2 regions of the Streptomyces sp. NBC_01571 genome follow, and region 2 is predicted to be linked to the other one. Evidence: riboswitches for the same ligand, from Rfam matches in the RefSeq annotation. Region 2 holds a riboswitch; the other holds the start of a gene.

Region 1 (7,718 bases), 3.8 Mb from region 2:
TGGGCTGGTACCAGGCGTTGAACTTGTTCCCCTCCTTCTTCTGGATCTTGTCCAGGTCGGAGGTGAGCTCCTGGTACGTCTTCGGGGTCGCCTTGATGCCGGCCGAAGCCGCCACGTCCTTGCGCCAGTTGCCGACGCGGCCACCGGCGTAGTACGGCACGCCGTAGGTCTTGTCCTCGTAGGTGACCGACGTCTTGAGGCCGTCCAGCCACCCGGCCGAGTTGTCGAACTTCGTGGGGTCGACGGGGGCGAAGGCTCCCTTGACCATGTAGCCGAGCATCTCGGAGTTGCCCATCTCGACCACGTCGGGGGCCTTGTCCGTGGCGAGGACGGCGTCGAGCTTGGTGTTCTTGTCCGGCCAGCCGTAGTACTCGTGGTTGATCTTGACGCCCGGGTGCTTCGCGGTCACCGCCGCGTCCGCGGCCTTGACCAGTTCGGGCCAGTTGTTCTGCGCGTCCACCGTGAGCCAGACGGTCAGCTCCTTGGCGTCCGCGCCCTTGTCCGACCCCCCGGACTTGTCGTCACTGCCCCCGCACGCCGCGATGGAGACCATCATGCCCGCGATACCGATCGCAGCTGCCAGCTTCCGCTTCACGCCACCCTCCTCAGGGATGCCACAAACCCCCCTGCCCACCGCGGTGACACACGCCGAATCGCTGCCGATTACTGCCCGTGGGGCTGGGACCTGGACCAATGGTGTAGACCAGTACGGGGAGCTTGGCCTAGACCTAGAGGGGTGTCAAGGGTGTGTAAGCCAGGCCGACCGTCCGTTATGGGACCTACATATGCAAGGACCTTTAAGTAGGTAAGTGACATAAACGGCAGGGCTGTTCACGAACCCCGTGCGCGCGATGGACTAGACCAACAGGTACACCGACGGTATATAGAGGGGATCACGGAGCGTGCGGGAGACACTCGCACACGAAGCCGTGCCACGATGTGACCCGTGACCGGCGGGATGCCGGTCGCTTCGGCACCCGGAGCCGGGAAGGCAGAGCATGAGCACCGACGTCAGCAGTGCGGAGAACGAGGGTGGGGCCCCCATCCGTACCGCGCGCGTGCCCAAGTACTACCGCCTGAAGAAGCACCTGCTCGACATGACGGACACCCTGCCGCCCGGCACACCCGTGCCACCCGAACGCACCCTCGCCGCCGAGTTCGACACCTCCCGCACGACCGTGCGCCAGGCGCTCCAGGAACTCGTCGTCGAGGGCCGTCTCGAACGCATCCAGGGCAAGGGCACCTTCGTCGCCAAGCCGAAGGTGTCCCAGGCGCTCCAGCTCACCTCGTACACCGAGGACATGCGTGCCCAGGGCCTGGAACCCACCTCGCAGCTCCTGGACATCGGCTACATCACCGCCGACGAGACCCTCGCGGAACTGCTCGACATCTCGGCCGGCGGCCGGGTGCTGCGCATCGAGCGGCTGCGCCTGGCCAGCGGCGAGCCGATGGCCATCGAGACGACCCACCTGTCCGCGAAGCGCTTCCCCGCCCTGCGCCGGTCGCTCGTCAAGTACACCTCTCTCTACACCGCGCTCGCCGAGGTGTACGACGTCCACCTCGCGGAGGCCGAGGAGACCATCGAGACCTCGCTGGCCACCCCGCGCGAGGCCGGACTGCTCGGCACCGACGTCGGTCTGCCCATGCTGATGCTGTCCCGGCACTCGATCGACCGGCAGGGCGAACCGGTGGAGTGGGTGCGCTCGGTGTACCGGGGCGACCGCTACAAGTTCGTGGCCAGGCTCAAGCGCCCGCAGGACTGAAACGCCGGTCCCCGAGGTCCGGGGGACCGGCGGTACCCCGCGGTACCACTTCGCGTTCACGTTCGAGCCACGGTCCCGGCCGGGGCGCGGCGGAAGCGGTTCGCGACGCGGCCGGCACCGCTCCGGGCCGTCGGGGCGATGCCCGGCTCCGTACGGGAGTTCACCAGCCGGTCCGCTCGCGCTCCCGCACACCAACCCTCCACATCCACCGCCCGGGATGGGGTTCCATAAAGCGGAACCGTCGCCTAGATTTCCTGCGCATTGCACAGGTGACCAGCGAGGGGACGGAGCCGTTCATGTCAGACGTGCCGGAAGCGAAACCACCGGTGGTGAGACCGGTCCGGGTGGTGACACCGGTCCGCGTGGTGATCGCCCTCTGCCTGATCGCCCCGTTCGTGGCCATGTTGTGGGTCGGTTCGTACGCGAAGGTCGACCCCACCTTCATCGGCATCCCCTTCTTCTACTGGTACCAGATGCTGTGGGTGCTCCTCTCGACCGCGCTCACCGTGACCGCGTACCAGCTGTGGCAGCGTGACCAGCACGCCCGCGCCACCACGAAGGGCGGTGCCGACGCATGAACGACGGCGTGAACGGCGTGGCACTCGCCGTCTTCATCATCTTCTTCGTGGCCGTCACGGTCATGGGATTCCTGGCCGCGCGCTGGCGCAAGGCCGACAACGAGCACAGCCTCGACGAATGGGGCCTGGGCGGACGGTCGTTCGGCACCTGGGTCACCTGGTTCCTGCTCGGCGGCGACCTCTACACGGCGTACACCTTCGTCGCCGTACCGGCCGCGATCTACGCGGCGGGCGCGGCCGGCTTCTTCGCCGTGCCGTACACGATCCTCGTCTACCCCCTGGTCTTCACGTTCCTGCCCCGCCTGTGGTCCGTCTCGCACAAGCACGGCTATGTGACGACGTCGGACTTCGTGCGCGGGCGCTTCGGCTCCAAGGGTCTGTCCCTCGCGGTGGCCGTCACCGGCATCCTCGCGACCATGCCGTACATCGCGCTCCAACTGGTCGGCATCCAGGCCGTGCTGGACGTGATGGGCGTCGGCGGCGGCGAGAACACGAACTGGTTCGTCAAGGACCTCCCGCTCCTCATCGCCTTCGGCGTACTGGCCGCGTACACCTACTCGTCGGGCCTGCGCGCCCCCGCCTTGATCGCGTTCGTGAAGGACACCCTGATCTACATCGTGATCGCGGTGGCCATCATCTACATCCCGATCAAGCTGGGCGGGTTCGACGAGATCTTCCACTCGGCGAGCGAGAAGTACGCCGCGGCCGGCGCGGGCGGGATCGTACCGGCCCAGGCCGGGCAGTGGACCTACGCCACCCTGGCGCTCGGCTCCGCGCTCGCCCTGTTCATGTACCCGCACTCGATCACCGCGACGCTGTCCAGCCGCAGCCGTGAGGTGATCCGGCGCAACACCACGATCCTGCCGCTCTACTCCCTGATGCTGGGCCTGCTCGCCCTGCTCGGCTTCATGGCGATCGCGGCCGGGGTGAAGGTCACCAACGGCCAGCTCGCCATCCCTCAGCTCTTCGAGGACATGTTCCCGGACTGGTTCGCCGGGGTGGCCTTCGCCGCGATCGGCATCGGAGCCCTCGTCCCCGCGGCCATCATGTCCATCGCGGCCGCGAACCTCTTCACCCGCAACATCTACAAGGACTTCATCAAGCCGGACGCCACCCCGCAGCAGGAGACGAAGGTCTCCAAGCTGGTCTCGCTCCTGGTGAAGGTCGGCGCGCTGGTCTTCGTCCTGACGATGGACAAGACGGTCGCCATCAACTTCCAGCTCCTGGGCGGCATCTGGATCCTTCAGACCTTCCCGGCCCTGGTCGGCGGTCTGTTCACGCGCTGGTTCCACCGCTGGGCGCTGCTCGGCGGCTGGGCGGTCGGCATGCTCTACGGCACGCTCGCCGCCTACGGGGTCGCCTCACCGACGCAGAAGCACTTCGGCGGCAGCTCGAAGGAGATCCCCGGGATCGGGGAGATCGGATACATCGGCCTGACGGCGTTCGTCATGAACGTGGTGGTCTCCGTCGTCCTCACCTTCGCCCTGCGGGCCTTCAAGGCGCCCGACGGCGTGGACGAGACGTCACCCGCGGACTACACGGCGGACGCCGGCGACCCGGGAGTCCAGGTCGAACTGCCCCCCGCCACCGCGGAGGCGGGCCACTAGGACGTGCCAGGCGTCGCGAGGCAGGCGGGACTTTCGCGACACGTCCTGGACCGCGTCCGGCGGTTCCCGTCGGGCGGGAACGGCCGGGCGCGGCCCGGGACAGCGGTAGCGGCGAGCGGGCCGTCGGAGGAAAATCCGGCGGCCCGTCGCCGTACGTCTGATGCACACTCCCGGCATGGACATCGTCATCAGGCCGGCGCGGCCGGAGGAGTACCCCGGCGTCGGTGAGATCACCGTGCGGACCTATCTCGGGGACGGGCTGCTCGACTACGGGGAGAGCGACCCGTATCTCGGAGAGCTGCGGGACGTCGCGAAGCGGGCCGCCGCGGCCGAGGTCCTCGTCGCGGTCGAGGGGGAACGGGTCCTCGGCGGCGTGACCTTCGTCCCCCGGGGCGGACCCATGGCCGACATCGCGCGGCCCGGCGAGGCCGAGATCCGGATGCTCGCCGTCGCCCGCGAGGCCCGCGGCCGGGGTGCGGGAACGGCCCTCGTGGGCGCCTGCGTCGACCGCGCACGGGCCACCGGGGGCTGCGGACGCGTGGTGCTGTCCACCCAGCGCACCATGCGCGCGGCCCACCGTCTCTACGAACGCCTCGGCTTCACCCGCACCCCGGAGCGCGACTGGAACCCGGTTCCGCACCTCGACGACATCTTCCTCCTCACCTACGAGTTGACCCTCAGGCACACTCCGTAGCGCCCCCCTCGAAGCCGACACGGCACAACATGTGGGGGTGCTTCCTCAGCCCGGCACTAGATGTATGCTCATGCTCGCTGTCGCCGCAGGGGAATCCGGTGCGAATCCGGAACTGTCCCGCAACGGTGTACTTGTGCGCATTCGCGCACGGGCTTCAGTCCGAGGACCTGCCGACAGCGTGCCCCGGCCAGCCGGCCGGGCGACGACGACGTCCGGGCCTCGTGGAATGGGCCGGTGGACGCACGCGTACCCGTAACGGAGTCGCGTGTCCCGCTGCCCTCCGCCAGGCCCCGTGCCGAGCGAGGGAGAGCCCCAAGTGACCATCGCGCCAGCCGACCCGGTTTCAGTTTCCGCCCAGCGGGCCCCGGTGGAAGCGGAGTCCGCGCAGCGGGCCCCGGTGGAGACGGACGGTCCCGGTACCACGCTGCTGCGTACCCTGACCGACTTCACCGCCGACCTCCCCGGCGCCGACCCCGGCCGGGTCGCCGCCGCCGCCCTGCGCGGCCGGTCCACGCACGCGGACGACGCGGAGCTGCGCGAGCTGGCCACCGAGGCGGCCGCGGGCCTCATCTCCGAGGACCCCGTCTACTCGCGGCTGGCCGCCAGGCTGCTGACGGTCGGCATCGCGGAGGAGGCCGCCTCGCAGGGCGTCACGACGTTCTCCGAGTCCATCACCACGGGCCGGCGCGAGGGTCTGATCGCCGACCGCACGGCCGACTTCGTCGACCTGCACGCGGCCCGGCTGGACGCGCTGATCGACACCGCGGGCGACGACCGCTTCGGCTACTTCGGTCTGCGCACCCTGCACAGCCGGTACCTGCTCCGGCACCCGATCACCCGCAAGGTCATCGAGACCCCCCAGCACTTCATGCTGCGGGTGGCGTCCGGCCTCGCGGAGGACGACACGGCCCGGTCCGTCGACGAAGTGGCCGCGCTCTACGGCCTGATGAGCCGCCTGGACTACCTCCCCTCCTCCCCCACGCTCTTCAACTCCGGTACGCGACACCCGCAGATGTCGTCCTGCTACCTCCTCGACTCCCCGCTGGACGAGCTCGACTCCATCTACGACCGCTACCACCAGGTCGCGCGCCTGTCGAAGCACGCGGGCGGCATCGGGCTGTCCTACTCCCGCATCCGCTCCCGCGGTTCACTGATCCGCGGCACGAACGGGCACTCCAACGGCATCGTCCCGTTCCTGAAGACCCTCGACGCCTCGGTCGCCGCGGTGAACCAGGGCGGCCGGCGCAAGGGCGCCGCCGCGGTGTACCTGGAGACCTGGCACTCCGACATCGAGGAGTTCCTGGAACTGCGGGACAACACCGGTGAGGACGCCCGGCGTACACACAACCTGAACCTCGCGCACTGGATCCCGGACGAGTTCATGCGCCGGGTCGACGCCGACGCGCAGTGGTCCCTCTTCTCCCCCTCCGACGTGCCCGGCCTGGTCGACCTGTGGGGCGCCGAGTTCGACGCGGCGTACCGCGCGGCGGAGGCGGAGGGCCTGGCGAAGAAGACCATCCCGGCCCGTGACCTCTACGGCCGCATGATGCGCACCCTGGCGCAGACCGGCAACGGCTGGATGACCTTCAAGGACGCAGCCAACCGCACGGCCAACCAGACGGCGGAGCCGGGCCACACCGTGCACTCCTCGAACCTGTGCACCGAGATCCTGGAGGTAACGGACGACGGGGAGACGGCCGTCTGCAACCTCGGCTCGGTCAACCTCGGCGCGTTCGTCGACACGGCGACCGGTGACCTCGACTGGGAGCGGCTGGACGAGACGGTCCGTACCGCCGTCACCTTCCTCGACCGCGTCGTCGACATCAACTTCTACCCGACCGAGCAGGCGGGCCGCTCGAACGCCAAGTGGCGCCCCGTCGGCCTCGGCGCGATGGGCCTCCAGGACGTCTTCTTCAAGCTGCGTCTGCCCTTCGACTCGCCCGCCGCCCGCGCGCTCTCCACCCGCATCGCCGAGCGCATCATGCTCGCCGCCTACGAGGCCTCCGCCGACCTCGCCGAGCGCAACGGCCCGCTGCCGGCCTGGGAGAAGACCCGTACCGCCCGCGGTGTGCTGCACCCCGACCACTTCGCCGTCGAGCTGAACTGGCCGGAGCGCTGGGCGGCGCTGCGGGAGCGCATCGCCGCCGTCGGCATGCGCAACTCGCTCCTGCTCGCCATCGCGCCCACCGCGACGATCGCGTCCATCGCGGGCGTGTACGAGTGCATCGAGCCCCAGGTCTCGAACCTCTTCAAGCGCGAGACGCTGTCCGGTGAGTTCCTCCAGGTCAACTCCTACCTGGTGGCCGAGCTGAAGAAGCTCGGTGTGTGGGACGCGCAGACCCGGGAGGCGCTGCGCGAGTCGAACGGCTCGGTGCAGGGCTTCACCTGGGTGCCGCAGGACGTCCGCGACCTGTACCGCACGGCGTGGGAGATCCCGCAGCGCGGCCTCATCGACATGGCCGCGGCCCGCACCCCGTTCCTGGACCAGGCCCAGTCGCTGAACCTCTTCCTGGAGACGCCGACCATCGGCAAGCTCTCCTCGATGTACGCGTACGCGTGGAAGTCGGGCCTGAAGACGACGTACTACCTGCGCTCGCGTCCGGCGACCCGCATCGCCCGTGCCGCCCAGGCGCAGGCCCAGCCCGAGAAGACCATCCCCCTCCAGCAGGTCGCCGACCCCGACGCCGTCGCCTGCTCCCTGGAGAACCCCGAGTCCTGCGAGGCCTGTCAGTAATGAGCTCCACCGAGAAGAACCTGCTCGACCCGGGCTTCGAACTCACCCTGCGTCCCATGCGCTACCCGGACTTCTACGAGCGCTACCGGGACGCCATCAAGAACACCTGGACCGTCGAGGAGGTCGACCTCCACTCGGACGTCGCCGACCTCGCGAAGCTCTCGCAGGGCGAGCAGCACATGATCGGCCGGCTGGTCGCGTTCTTCGCGACCGGCGACTCGATCGTGGCGAACAACCTCGTCCTGACGCTGTACAAGCACATCAACTCCCCCGAGGCGCGCCTGTACCTCTCGCGCCAGCTGTTCGAGGAGGCCGTGCACGTCCAGTTCTATCTGACCCTGC
Region 2 (7,718 bases):
CGGACGTGCCCCAGACCGTCAGACCGACGGACTTCGGGTACGCGCCGGTGTCCTGCAGGTACCGCTGCACCAGCGAGTCGGCGAGCGACTGCCCGACCTCCCAACTGAGTCTGGAGGGAATCGCCTTGGGGTCGACCGAGTAGAAGTTGCGGCCGGTCGGCAGGACGTTCACCAGTCCACGGGTCGGCGAGCCCGACGGACCGGCCGGGACGTAACCGCCGTCCAGGGCACGCAGGATGTGGGTGATCTCGTCCGTCGTCCTGGCCAGTCGCGGCACGACCTCGCGGCAGGCGAACTCCAGCACCGCGACGGCGTCCGGGAGTTCGGTGCCCAGCACCTCGCGCACCAGCGCGGGCACGGCCGCGCCGTCCCAGCCGCGTTCCTCCATGCCCTCGGCCGCGCGGCGGCACAGCTGCTCCAGCAGGTCGATCGCGTCGGCGCCCGTCCGCGCCGGGCCCCCGACGAGGTCCGTCAGTTCCACCGGCACCTTCACCGGCGCGCCGGGCTCGCCCAGCAACTCCTTCTCGGACAGACCGAAGTGCTCGGCGAGGGCGGCCCGCAGACCCGGCAGCGCGTTCGCGGCGCCGCCCCACACCTGGGAGGCGCGCAGCACGGCCAGGACCAGGTTGACGCGCGGCTCGGCCTCCGGGCCGCCGCCCAGGACGTGCAGGCCGTCCCTGATCTGCACGTCCTTGATCTCGCAGAGATAGCCGTCGATGTGCATCACGAACGCGTCGAAGTCGCCGTCGTCCGGCTGGTCGTCGACGTGCAGGTCGTGATGGAGCTCGGCCGCCTTGACCAGCGTCCAGATCTGCGCGCGGACCGCCGGGGCCTTCGTCGGGTCCAGGTCGGAGACGAGGGCGTACTCGTCGAGGAGCTGCTCCAGCTTGGCGAGGTCGCCGTAGGTGTCGGCGCGTGCCATCGGCGGCACCAGGTGGTCGACGACGGTGGCGTGCCCGCGCCGCTTGGCCTGGGTGCCCTCGCCCGGGTCGTTGACGATGAAGGGGTAGACGAGCGGGAGTTCGCCGAGCACGGCGTCGGGCGCGCAGCCGCCGCTGAGCCCGAGTCCCTTGCCGGGCAGCCACTCCATCGTGCCGTGCTTGCCCATGTGCACGACGGCGTCCGCGCCGAAGCTGTTCTCCAGCCAGCGGTAGGCCGCCATGTAGTGGTGCGACGGCGGCATGTCCGGGTCGTGGTAGATCGCGATCGGGTTCTCGCCGAAGCCGCGCGGCGGCTGGATCATCACGACGACGTTCCCGAACCGCAGGGACGCCAGCACGATGTCGTCGCCGTCCACGTACAGGTTGCCCGGCGGCTCGCCCCACGCCTCCAGCATGCCGTTCCGCAGCCCGGGGTCGAGCCGGTCGAACCACGCGCGGTAGTCGGCGAGCGGTACCCGCGCCGGTGCGGAGGCCAGCTGCTCCTCGGTGAGCCACTCGACGTCATGGCCGCCGGCGGCGATGAGACGGTGGATCAACTCGTCGCCGTTGTCGGGGTATTCGGGGAGGGCGTACCCGGCGTCGCGCAGCGCGTCCAGCACCCGTACGGCCGAGGCGGGCGTGTCGAGGCCCACCGCGTTGCCGACCCGTGAGTGCTTGGTCGGGTACGCGGTGAAGACGAGCGCGAGCTTCTTCTCCGCGTTCGGCTTATGCCTCAACAGGGCGTGCCGTACGGCGATCCCGGCGACGCGCGCGGACCGCTCGGGGTCGGCCACGTACACCGGGACCTCGTCGGGGCCCTGTTCCTTGAAGGAGAACGGCACGGTGATGAGTCGCCCGTCGAACTCCGGGATGGCGACCTGCATCGCCGCGTCCATGGGGGAGAGGGCGGCGTCCGACTCGTCCCAGGCCCGCTTCGACGAGGTCAGGCAGAGCCCCTGCAGCACGGGGACGTCGAGATCGGCGAGCGCGCCGATGTCCCAGGCCTCGTCGTCGCCGCCCGCGGACGCCTCCGAGGCGTGCGTGCCGCCCGCCGCGAGCACGGTGGCGACCAGCGTGTCGGCCCTGCCGAGGATCTCGTACAGGCCGTTGTCGGCGCCGCGCAGTGAACCGCAGTACACGGCAAGCGCGTTGGCGCCGCGCGCCTCGATCGCGTCGCACAGCGTGTCGACGAAGGCCGTGTTGCCGGCCAGTTGGTGGGCGCGGTAGAAGAGCACACCGACGGTCGGGCGGCCCTCGACGAAGGGGCGCTCGCCGTGGATGCCGTACTCGGGCATCTCGCGCGGCTCCTCGAAGCCCTCGCCGGTGAGCAGCACGGTGTCGGAGAGGAACCGGGCCAGCTCGGTGAGGTTCTCGGGACCGCCCTCGACCAGATAGCGCAGCGCCTCGGCCACCACACCGGCCGGCACCGACGACTCGGCCATCAACTCGGCGTCGGGGACGGCCTCGCCGCCGAGCAGCACGGTCGGGACACCGGACGCCTTGAGCACGGCGAGCCCGTCCTCCCAGGCACGCTTGCCGCCCAGCAGCCGGACGACGGCGACGTCCGCGCCCTCGACGAGCCGGGGGAGTTCCTCACCCACCTCCACCCGGGTCGGGTTGCCGATCCGGTACGAGGCGCCGGAGGCCCGGGCCGCCAGCAGATCGGTGTCGGCGGTCGACAACAACAACACTGTGCTCATGCGGGCGCTCCCGGTGGAATGAAAGGCAGTCCTTGCGGCGCGCCCGACTCGATGAGCCGCCACAGCGCGTCCGTGTCCGCGTGTTCCTCGATCAGATCGCCGAGCCGGTCGAGCTGCTCCTCGCGCAGCGCCCCGAACGACGTGTCGGCGGACGGTACGAAGCGGCGGCCCGCGGCGGCCGCCACCTCGCGCAGGAAGGCACGCCGGAAGCCGTCCGACTCCAGCGAGCCGTGCCAGTGGGTACCCCAGACGGCACCCACCCGGCACCCGTCCAGGAAGGGCTCGCCACCGGTCACCTCGGCGACGCCGTGATGGATCTCGTACCCCTCGACGGGTTCGCCGAGGGCCTCGCCGGACGGGCGGGTGAGGGTCTTCTGCCGCGCGAACCGCACCCGGACGGGGAGGAGTCCGAGCCCGTCGACATGCCCGGCCCGCGACTCGACCTCGTCCTCGATGTGGTCCCCGAGGAGTTGGAAGCCGCCGCAGATCCCCAGTACCGGGCGGCCCTCGGCGGCCCGGCGGGCGATCGCGTCCGCGAGGCCCCGTTCGCGCAGCCACGCCAGCGCCTTCACGGTGCCCCGGGTCCCGGGCACGACGACCAGGTCGGCGTCGGCCAGTTCCGCGGCCCGGTCCACGAACCGCACGACGACGCCGGGTTCGGCGGCCAGCGCGTCCACGTCCGTGAAGTTGGACATCAGCGGGACCGCGCAGACCGCGACGCGCAGGACGTCCTCGCCGGCGGGCTCGGCGACCGCCGACTCCCGCACGGCACCCCGCAGCGACACACGCAGGCCGTCCTCCTCGTCGATCCCGAGGCCGTGCCGGAAGGGCAGGACGCCGTACGTACGGCGTCCGGTGAGGTCCTTCAGCATGTCGAGCCCGGGCTCCAACAGGCCGACGTCGCCGCGGAACTTGTTGACCAGGAACCCGGCGACGAACTCCTGGTCCTCGGGGGACAGCAGCGCGACCGTCCCGAAGAACGAGGCGAACACGCCGCCGCGGTCGATGTCGCCGACGACGAGCACGGGCAGCCGCGCGTTGCGCGCGATCCCCATGTTCACGATGTCGGTCCGCCGCAGATTGATCTCGGCAGGACTGCCGGCCCCCTCACAGATCACCGCGTCATACGTGCCCCGCAACTCGGCGAGGCAGTCCAGCACGGTGCCCAGGAGCTGTCGCTGCCGGCCGCCGTGGTAGCCGCGGGCGGTCATCTCGCCCACCGGCCTGCCCATGAGCACGACCTGACTGCTCCGGTCGCCGCCCGGCTTGAGCAGGACGGGGTTCATGAGCGCGGTCGGTTCCACCCGGGCGGCCTGCGCCTGCATGGCCTGCGCGCGCCCGATCTCCGCGCCCTCGCGGGTCACGAAGGAGTTCAGGGACATGTTCTGCGCCTTGAAGGGCGCGACCTTGACGCCCCGCCGCACCAGCCACCGGCAGATCCCGGCGGTCACGACGCTCTTGCCGGCGTCGGAGGTGGTTCCGGCGACGAGGAGACCGCCACTCATGTCGTACGCCCCTTCGTGAGAGGTCCCTTGCTGAGCAGCCGCCCGGCCAGCAGCCGCCCCGCGGCGCTCACGCCGAGGGCGAGCCAGCCGACGCGCCGCGACAGCCGTACGGCCCGTTCGATGTCGCCGACGCGCACGGCACGCCCCCCGTCGTTGAGGACGGGCCGGTGCTCGACGCGGCCGGAGTACGAGAGGGTCCCGCCGAGCCGTACCCCGAGCGATCCGGCGAACGAGGCTTCCACGGGCCCGGCGTTGGGGCTCGGGTGCCGGCGGGCGTCGGTGCGCCAGGCGCGCGCCGCCCCGCGCGGGTCGTCGCCGGCGACGGTGGCGAGCGCCGCGGTCAGCCGTGCTCCCGGCCAGCCCACGACGTCGTCGAGACGGGCGGAAGCCCAGCCGTAGCGCAGGTACCTGGCGGATCTGTGCCCGACCATGGCGTCGAGCGTGTTCACGGCGCGGAACGCGACCAGTGCGGGCACACCGCCGACGGCTCCCCACACCAGGGCGCCCACCACGGCGTCGGAGGTGTTCTCGGCGACGGACTCGACGACGGCCCGCGCGATGCCGTCGCGGTCCAGCGACTGGGGGTCGCGCCCGCACAGGTGCGGCAGCCGCGCGCGGGCGGCCCCGACGTCACCGGCGTCGAGCGCGGCACCGATCGCCCGCGCCTCGCGCCCGAGGGAGGTGCCCCCGACGACGGCCCAAGTGGCGGCGGCGGTCAGGGCGATGGAGGCGGTACGGGAACGTCGTACGCCACGGCTCGCGAGCGCGGCGAGCGCACCGGCGCCCCCGACGCAGACGGTGGTGTGCAGCGCTCCCCATCCGCGGTGGTCCCGCCACAGCATCCGCTCCACGGCCGCCGCGGTCCGCCCGAACGCGGCGACCGGATGACCCCGGTGGGGATCGCCGAGCAGCAGGTCGCCGAGGAGGCCGGTGGCGGCGCCGTACGCGAAGACGCGATCGGCACGCACGGGGTCAGCCCGCCGTGGGGTGAAGTGGAACCCTCGTACTCATCAAGACCCGCAACGGGCAGCCGCGCATGGCGATATGTCCTCACTCAGGGTGTCCGCGCCCTGGTTCGACGAGACCGGCGGTGAGAGTTCCTGGCTCCCGGGGAGTTCCTTCCCCGGTCACAGTGGCGGGACCGCGCCGGATTCACACCGGCTTCCTCTTCTGTCGCCGTACTTGGCTCCGGCAGTCCACCACGGGTTGCAGGACCCGTCAACTTGCCGTTGACCTGCGAGGGGAGAGTGTGCGAAGGCCCACATGGCGCGGGGCGGTGGAGGGCGTGCGCGTGAGGTGCGGGACGACATACGCGTGGGGTGCGGGACGGTGATCCGTCCCGCACCCCACGTGAAGTGATGCCCGTTTCAAGCTGTTTGCCGGAGCGCGGTCACCCGTGCGCGGTCACTTGCCGACGATGAGGAAGATCCCGTACGCCACCGCCGCCGCGCACGCGGCGAAGCAGACGTAGGCGCCGGTGACCGCGAGAGCGGCCGAACCGCCCTGGGCGGACGCGGACTCGCGCTTGGTTAGACCGACGATGCCGAGGGTGAAGAGGCCGACGAGGGCCACGGTGACCACGAGGCTGACTCCGAAGACGGAGCCGAGGGCTGCCCAGTCGATGTTCATGCTGTTCTGTCCTTACACCGTGGCCGGGCGGGTGGGCTCCGCGTCCGGGGACGGGATGGTGGTCTTCAGATCACCGGACAGGTCTCCGGTGACGGGGCCCGCGGGCGGCGGGGTGACCGCGGCCATCGCGGTGGTGACGATGCCGGCCGGCTCGGCGGCGGCCTCGTTGACGTTGTCGACGGTGACCGGCTGACGGCGGGACAGCCTCCAGATGACGCCGGCGCCGGCGACCAGCAGCGCGCCGGTGAGGACGATGCCCCAGGTGCCCTGCTTGGTCAGGAACTCGGCGGCGGCACCGGCCAGGCCGGCGGCCGGCAGGGTCAGGCCCCAGGCGACGAACATCCGGGTCGCGGTCGACCAGCGGACGACACCGTTTTTGCGGCCGAGGCCCGAGCCCATCACGGCACCCGAGCAGACCTGGGTGGTGGAGAGGGAGAAGCCGATGTGCGAGGAGGCCAGGATGGCCGTCGCGGCGCTGGTCTGGGCGGCGAAGCCCTGCTGCGGCGCGAGGTCGGTCAGACCCTTGCCCATCGTGCGGATGATGCGCCAGCCGCCCAGGTAGGTGCCGAGCGCGATGGCGGTACCGGCCGAGACGATGACCCAGGTGGGAGGGTTCGAGCCGGGGGCGATCACGCCGCCGGTGACCAGGGCGAGGGTGATGATGCCCATCGTCTTCTGGGCGTCGTTCGTGCCGTGCGCCAGCGAGACCAGGCCGGCCGAGGCGATCTGACCGGCGCGGTAGCCCTTGGCGGTCGCCTTCGGGTCGGCGCGGTTGCCGATCCGGTACGTCAGCCGGGTGGCCAGCATCGCGGCGAGTCCGGCCACGATGGGCGCGGCGACCGCGGGGAGCAGCACCTTGGTGACGACGGTCGAGCCGTTCACCGACGACCAGCCGGCCGACATGACCGCGGCGCCGATCAGGCCGCCGAACAGTGCGTGGGAGGAACTGGAGGGCAGACCCAGGAGCCAGGTCAGCAGATTCCAGAGGATGGCGCCGACGAGCGCCGCGAAGATCACTTCGGTGCGTATGCCCTCTTCGTTGATGAGTCCGCCGGAGATCGTCTTGGCGACCTCCACGGAGAGGAACGCACCGACGAGATTCAGCACGGCGGACATGGCCACCGCCGTCTTGGGCTTCAGAGCGCCGGTCGAGATGGTCGTCGCCATCGCGTTGGCAGTGTCGTGGAAACCGTTCGTGAAATCGAACACGAGAGCGGTGACGATCACGATTCCGAGGAGGAGCGTGATGTGTTCCATTTACCCAGGCTTCTGTTTGACGTCAGTGGCAAGTGGACCGTAGGCAACCTGAGTGAACGGAAGATGAACTGAGGCAGGCTTAGGGGTGTATCGAACCACGGATCGCCCCTCCGCTTGCGCCGGCGTGGATGCCGGAGGGGTGGCCCGTGGTTCGAACGAAGGCGGAATATCGGGCTCCGCTAGCCCTTCGCGAGCATCCTCAGCCGGGCCATGGATCCGTGGAAGAGATTCTGGTCACCCGGCAGGGTCCCGTTGTTGTCGTACTGCCAGAACGTCCAGGACGACCAGCCGCCCGGCAGGGCGCCGGCGTCCGGTGCGTCGTAGCGGGCCAGCCAGAGGGGGTGGTCCGCGGCGAAGGCGCGACTGTCGCCGGTGCAGGTGTCCCACCAGTGGGCGGTCGTGTAGATCACCGGTCGGCGGCCCGTCTCCCGTTCGAGCTCGTCGCTGAAGTCCTGGATCCAGCTCACGAGTCCGGCCTTGCTCATGCCGTAACACTTGTGCTTGCTGTACGGGTTGTACTCGATGTCGAGCGCCGGCGGCAGGGTCCGGCCGTCGGCCTGCCAGTCGCCCCCGTTGTGTACGAAGTACTCGGCCTGGGTGGCGCCGGACGACTTGTCCGGCAGTGCGAAGTGGTAGGCGCCGCGGAGGATCCCCGCGTCGTACGCCCCGTTGTACTGCTGGTCGAAATAGGGGTTGCGGTACGTGTG

What was found. A riboswitch is a leader RNA that binds a small molecule or an ion and turns the genes downstream of it on or off. The one in region 2 is predicted to bind cobalamin.
Region 1: linked by a shared signal. The riboswitch ahead of OHB41_RS30360 (ribonucleoside-diphosphate reductase subunit alpha) and the one ahead of OHB41_RS13260 (cobalamin biosynthesis protein) in region 2 are both predicted to bind cobalamin.

Annotation. Positions count from the first base shown of each region.
Region 1 is NZ_JAPEPZ010000001.1:6,709,527-6,717,244, reverse strand. Features, by position in the region: gene OHB41_RS30385 (extracellular solute-binding protein) at 1-595, opposite strand, end outside; gene OHB41_RS30380 (GntR family transcriptional regulator) at 999-1,763, shown strand; gene OHB41_RS30375 (DUF3311 domain-containing protein) at 2,060-2,341, shown strand; gene mctP (monocarboxylate uptake permease MctP) at 2,338-3,948, shown strand; gene OHB41_RS30365 (GNAT family N-acetyltransferase) at 4,124-4,642, shown strand; cobalamin riboswitch at 4,707-4,831, shown strand; gene OHB41_RS30360 (ribonucleoside-diphosphate reductase subunit alpha) at 4,959-7,376, shown strand; gene OHB41_RS30355 (ribonucleotide-diphosphate reductase subunit beta) at 7,376-7,718, shown strand, end outside.
Region 2 is NZ_JAPEPZ010000001.1:2,938,043-2,945,760, reverse strand. Features, by position in the region: gene cobN (cobaltochelatase subunit CobN) at 1-2,620, opposite strand, end outside; gene OHB41_RS13265 (cobyric acid synthase) at 2,617-4,125, opposite strand; gene OHB41_RS13260 (cobalamin biosynthesis protein) at 4,122-5,093, opposite strand; cobalamin riboswitch at 5,201-5,341, opposite strand; gene OHB41_RS13255 (hypothetical protein) at 5,530-5,754, opposite strand; gene OHB41_RS13250 (inorganic phosphate transporter) at 5,767-7,011, opposite strand; gene OHB41_RS13245 (lysozyme) at 7,191-7,718, opposite strand, start outside.